Linked DNA regions of Symmachiella macrocystis. The protein of the gene in region 1 interacts with the protein of each later gene in a pairwise test. Links are inferred from orthologs where the notes say so. Each region holds a gene or a part of one and is shown on either strand. Other genes may lie near its edges. The genes, in order: yegS and CA54_RS08600.

Region 1 (3,135 bases):
GTGGCAACAGCTTCTGGTGGGCAGGGATATTAATATCGCTTGCGGAGGCGCGGTGAACAAGGATATTCCGCTTCCGGTATCAGGCGAGAAAATAAGCGATGCGTCGACATATCATCGGTAGCGTGGTCCTCGGTGTTACAGCAGCGGTATTCGCGTTGAATGCGTGGATGCACACATTCGCCACCATCCAAGACAAAGGCTACCAAATTGGAAACGTCTTCATTTGTGCTGTCGTGTTCATAGTTGCTTTTATCGATGGCGTCATTGAAGGAATTATGCGGCGGGTTGAAACTCGCAGTTATTTTATGGCCACCGCTCTGGCCGCTGTGCTGGTAGCGGCCATTTCGATAGTCGGGACCAGATATCGCATAAATGCGACGAAGCATTATCTTGCGAAAACATATGCAACACTCGCGGCGAACGGGCCGCCGTTCCCCAGCGAATTGCCCGATCTCGTGCACGGGACATCCATTGATTTGATTTCGCACGGCTATTGGGTCGCCGAAGACCGAAAGTTGTTCGAGGTGTATTACCACGACGGTTCAGACTCCTTCACCAAAGTGTATCCGACTGGCCAATGGGATTGGCGCAGTAACAAATACGCTGGTCCGGATTCAGAACACGAATAGCAACCGAACGGGTATGTTCCACAGGAGCTGCGATTGAAGCTGCAGGAAGAGATTGAATCGTCGTACGGCGTAAAGAATCACCCAGTGTTGGCTAAGAATTATTCATTTTATTCTCGGCATTTGTTCGTGCTTGTCGCAGGATGGTAGCGACCATAGACTAGACAAGCGAAATCCCATGTCATTGAGAAGGGATGTGGAGGTTACTTGCGGAATGAATACGATAGCGCCAACAGGGCGAACATTGCGGTTGATCTTGAACGGCAAATCCGCAGGAAGCTCAATTATTCGTGAGGCAATTCACGCCGTACGAAAAAGTGGGCACCAGCTTGAGGTCCGCGTCACCTGGGAAGGTGGAGATGCGGGCCGGCTTGCTCGTGAAGCAGTTCACGATTCTGTTGATGTCGTTATTGCTGGCGGAGGCGATGGAACGGTCAATGAAGTTGCAAACGGCCTGCTGCAATCTGAGGGAACGTTGACCAGCGCCATGGCCGTGCTTCCGCTCGGCACAGCCAATGATTTTGCCAGCGGTTGCGGGATTCCTACGGATAATCCCGAGGCAGCACTGCTGCTGGCGGCCGAAGGCGACATCCACAACATCGATGTTGGTCAAATGAATGGCCGTATCTTCGTGAATGTGGCCAGCGGTGGGTTTGGCGCAGAAGTGACGGCCAATACACCGGTTGAGATGAAAAATCTCCTAGGTGGCGGTGCCTATTCATTGATGGGATTGGTAACCGCTTTAAAAATGCATCCGTATCGCGGCAAAGTCATTTCGCCGGATCGCGAAGACGAAGGGACTTTAATCATGATCGCAGTTGGAAACGGAAGTCAGGCGGGCGGCGGATACCAAGTTGCACCAAACGCTTTACTTGATGACGGTTTCCTCGACGTGATGGCAGTGCACGATGTCGAAGTAGGCGAACTCGGAACGCTCTTCAAAGAAATCATGAATCCGCAGCGGGTCGATAACCGCTATGTCTACTATGGTCAAATCGCATCATTCCAGATCGAAATGCTCGACGAACTCCAATTCAATCTCGATGGAGAGCCAGTGCGAGGCAAATCTTTTCAGTTCGACGTTTTGCCGCGGGCTTTACCGTTTGTATTGCCGAAGGGTGCCCCAATTATTGGAGACGCCTGACAAACTGCCTTTGCGCACGGCAAATGAACTACAACGTTTTGTTGCGTTTCATAATCCATCGTATCGACAGCAGCAAACTACGTTGTTGAAACGACCGGTGAGGAGCTCTAAGAGTGAACCTTCCAGTTCTACCTGCTGAGCAGGAGTCCGACGACTCGATCACATTAGATCAGCCGCTATTTGTCTTGCTGTCGAAGATCTACCTGCACGGCATCATCGCTTTGCTCGTATTATATGTGCTCATTGCGGCCGTCGGGTCCATCCTTCCCTATTTCGATTTCATTGCGAATCCCCCGGCACGGGTGGTTTTGGCCGTCTTCTCGATTCTTCTACTGCCTCCGCTAATAGGAATCGTGATTCGATTCGTGATTTTGCCGATGGTGGAAAAACACTCGACTTGGAGCAGATTCTCCAATTGGGATGAACGCCTTTTTTCAGAAGTCATACGGGCCAAGGAATCCGCGCAAATTGTCCTCGTAGACTGGCCGACTGATCGGCTACGAACAATGGGGGTCCTAACACGTTCGTTCGTTGACGAGTCAACAGGTGAACATTTGGCGGCGGTCTACGTTTTAAGCACGTCAACGACAAGGCATGGCTACGTTCACGTCTGCCGTTTGCGCGAGGTCACGCAGACGAATATGACGCTGAAGCAGTGGCAACTCTTTCAAGTCACTCTGGGAGCCTTCGGCCCGAAAAGCGTGCAAACGCGTGATATGGACGCAGAAGGTTGATCATCTTTGGCTCGGACGTAATGAGGCTCGCTGGCTTGCGATCCGGCGCGGCGATGTCTTAAAAAACGCTGGCTGCAGAATGCGAGCTAAAAACGTTACTCCAGTAATCGAAACACGCGACCGAGTGAGTCTGTCGCTTGTACGATCGTCGAAACACCGCGTTCGGTTGATCAAAAAGATCTACTCGCCGGGCTTATCAGTGTTGAGGAAGTCGCCGATGTTGCCCTCCAGCCTTCGGCCAAGTGTTCCGCCAATTGTCTCTAGCGGATGCTTGATCTTTTCACGGATCCGCTCTGCATCTTGTTGTATCGCGGCGACTTCGCCTTTGATCCGTTCTGCTTCGCGCGTCAACTCCATAATCACGGCTATACCAATAATCATTGAAATCGCCATCACGGTGGAAATACTCAGCACGCACCATTTGATGACTTCGATCGACTTGACCAATTTGGCGATGCCGGCTTCTTTCGTTCTCTGCTTCTGACGCTTGCGACGTCGAGCTTTGCGACGCGAACCTTTGGCTCGCTCCTCCTCGCGTTGCAAGAGAAGAGTTAGCGCTTCACGCACCTCAACGTTGCTCATTGGTTTTTCAACGGCCATCTTCGTAATCCCGGGGTGTGACTTGGTCCAA
Region 2 (3,116 bases), 310 kb from region 1 along the record:
TGGCGATGCCTGTTGGCGATCGCGGCAATGGGACTGCCGGCTCATTGATGAGCCGGACATCACCTTGAACGTGTCTTATTTTTTTGGAATTCGTGAGAATAGCTGTTATCCATTACGGCCTGTATATGAAACCAATGTTGCTGAGTTCGATCTGCCGCCACGCCTATTGCCAATTGCCCAGTGCGACGGAGGGCTGTACTGTATTTCTTTGAGCGGTGATGACCGAGGGCAAGTGCTTGGGTGGCATACTGAAGACGTTGATAGAGAGGAGGTCGATGGTGAACTTATCGCGATTTCCGAAGGTGCGTCTGTAGTAGCGTATGCGTTTGATGAATTCCTGCACCAGATTTACCTAATCGATTGACACTACAACCGGTGCGGCCGCGTTATGAGTGTGAGTACGACGTCCAGGGCAATCGGACCGTGATTCGCGACAATGTTGTGCAGATCGGCTTAACCGTCTACTACGACCAGGTCGGCGTGGCGGAAGCTATTGAATTTTCCAGCAAAATCGGGGAATTTGAGTCAGAAGAACTGAACGGAAATGCCTTTTTGGCTCGATCATTTCCCGGCAGGTTCGTATTATTGGAGTGTGGCTTTGGTTCCGAAGGGTAGTCGGGGTCTGCCCAGCAATTTCGGGTCCTACCGGGATGACAGCCTGCTCCCGCAACCGGCAGCAGCGATGATTGCCGATTCAAAAAGAGCGAAACACGTTCACGGGATACTCAACAGACCTTGATGGCCAGTAGGCAAGGGGAATGACGATGGGGACGGCTAAGTTGGTTCTGGACGGTCAGGAATACGAGCTTCCGGTGATTACGGGGTCCGAGGGGGAGCGCGCAGTCGACATCACCAGTCTCAGGTCCGACGCCGATATCATCACGCTGGATTCCGGTTACGGCAACACCGGTTCCTGCGAAAGCGCAATCACGTTCATCAACGGCGAAGAGGGAATTTTACGGTATCGCGGATATCCCATCGAGCAGCTTGCCGAATCCGCCACCTTCCCGGAAATCAGCTACCTGCTCATTTACGGCGAGCTTCCCAACCTAGAGCAATTGTCGAATTTCCGTCAACAATTGACCTTTCACAGCATGATCCACGAAGACATGAAAAAGTTCTTCGAGGGTTTTCGGCCGTCTGCCCACCCGATGGCGATTCTCTCGGCCATGGTCGCCTCGATGTCGACCTACTACCCGGAACTTGCTGAAGACGACGACATGAATGTCATTCGTCTGCTCGCCAAAGCCAAAACCATTGCAGCTTACGCCTACAAAAAATCGATCGGCCAACCGTTTATCTATCCCCGGGATGATTTGTCTTACTGCGCCAACTTTCTGCACATGATGTTTGCCATGCCAACGACAACCTACGATGTCCCGCCGGAATTGGCCAACGCCCTGAACATGCTGTTGATTCTGCATGCGGATCACGAACAGAATTGCAGCACCTCGACGGTGCGAATGGTCGCCAGCAGCCAAGCCAACTTTTTTGCCTCGATCTCCGCCGGCATCGGCGCCTTATCGGGACCGCTACATGGCGGAGCGAATCAAAAGGTGTTGGAAATGTTGGAGATGATTCAGCAAGATGGCGGCGACTATATGAAATATGTCAATCTCGCCAAGGACAAGGACGATGAGTTTCGTCTGATGGGCTTTGGCCATCGTGTTTATAAGAACTTTGATCCCCGCGCGACGTTCCTTCGCAAGGCGGCCGACAACGTGATCAAAACGATGGGTATCGACGATCCGCTGCTGAATATTGCCAAAGGCCTGGAAGAGGTCGCTCTGAGTGACGAATATTTCATTGAGCGCAAGTTGTATCCCAACGTCGATTTCTACAGCGGCATCCTGTACCGCGCCATGGGAATTCCCTCAGCGATGTTCACAGTCATGTTCGCCCTGGGACGTTTGCCGGGTTGGATTGCCCATTGGAAAGAACTGCGGCAAGATCCCGGCAGCCGCATCAATCGGCCCCGCCAAGTTTACACGGGACCCAACGAGCGCACCTACGTGCCGATGGACCAACGCTAACGGCCGGTTATCAAACGCATGGGACAGCCATTTTGCCTGAGGCGAGCTGATTTTCGGCGCTTCACCGAGCGATCGTGGTGGAGTCGCTGCCAAAAACCAAACTGTCAGCTGAATGGGTCGACGATGAGACACATCGTTGGATCGATATCAAAGATACCACAATCGACGAATTGAAAGATGTGTTCGCGCCTTACAACCTACCCGCTTCCATTCTCGCAGCTTGCCTTGCTACGGAACGGACGGCGCGGTTTATTTCGCGGAGCGATGCGTTTTTGTCTTGAGCTGCCCACGCATCTGGGCTGGGACGTGTACTCCAAACCGTACGTATCCGTCCTGTACTTGCCGACAACCGTGATCAGTATCCATCGCGACTTCGTGCATTCCATTAAGGACGTGATCGATGACTTAAATGAGGAGGTGCAGCTGTTCGAACGAAGTGCATCGGCCTTGCTGTATCACTTGTTGACCTCCATCGGTAAGAAAAACCTGGACGCCGCTCTGGATGTGCGTACCGAGGCCGAAGAACTTGCCATGGCGCTCGACCGCGATCCTGAGCAGATTGATCCTCAGCAGATCGCCGAGATGCGACGAAGGATTAGCCACCATGCGACGGTGCACGACGACCATACCTACTGCGCCGGCGTCTTGCGAACTGTCGAGTCGAAATCGTTGCAATTCACCGGGACGTCGAGACTTTTCGGCGAACAATTGCGACTGGCAGAGGTCGCCGGCCAAATGATCGCAGGCGCTCAATCCCGCGTCGCCGACCTGCAGGGCACCTACGACGCGACCGTTCAGCAAAAGGTAGAAAACCGCTTGCGCATGCTGACACTGCTGCCGGCGATCTTCCTGCCGTTGACGCTCATTTCGGGCATTTACGGCATGAATTTCACCGACTTGCCCGGCATGGGCATCCCGACCGGATATCTCATTGTCATCGGCATCATGCTGGCCACTCTATTTGGAATGGGACTGTATCTGAAGCGCAACGGTTGGTTTGATTGAAGGTCGCACTCAACCTGTCGGGCACTCATTTGTCGACCGCCGACGTCGATACATGCGATGCAGATCGCTTTGTCATAC

What was found.
Region 2: the proteins of yegS (region 1) and CA54_RS08600 interact in binary tests that used the Escherichia coli proteins (3 or more experiments, as listed by UniProt). The link is inferred for Symmachiella macrocystis from one-to-one orthologs.

What each region holds. Positions count from the first base shown.
Region 1 is NZ_SJPP01000001.1:2,512,213-2,515,347, forward strand. The notes cover bases 1-2,805. They hold yegS (lipid kinase YegS), read left to right. Parts: upstream 1-840; coding sequence 841-1,770; downstream 1,771-2,805. Other genes in these bases: CA54_RS09710 (hypothetical protein), read left to right, coding at 99-629; CA54_RS09720 (hypothetical protein), read left to right, coding at 1,884-2,504; CA54_RS09725 (hypothetical protein), read right to left, coding at 2,685-2,805. In the rest of the region: more of CA54_RS09725, read right to left, coding at 2,806-3,104. UniProt on the Escherichia coli protein: In vitro phosphorylates phosphatidylglycerol but not diacylglycerol; the in vivo substrate is unknown.
Region 2 is NZ_SJPP01000001.1:2,205,735-2,208,850, reverse strand. Bases 113-2,898 are described here. They hold CA54_RS08600 (citrate synthase), read left to right. Parts: upstream 113-764; coding sequence 765-2,033; downstream 2,034-2,898. Other genes in these bases: CA54_RS08595 (CorA family divalent cation transporter), read left to right, coding at 2,298-2,898; CA54_RS29205 (hypothetical protein), read left to right, coding at 2,108-2,314; CA54_RS08605 (hypothetical protein), read left to right, coding at 424-615; CA54_RS08610 (SMI1/KNR4 family protein), read left to right, coding at 113-364. In the rest of the region: more of CA54_RS08610, read left to right, coding at 1-112; more of CA54_RS08595, read left to right, coding at 2,899-3,038; CA54_RS08590 (DUF2306 domain-containing protein), read right to left, coding at 3,064-3,116.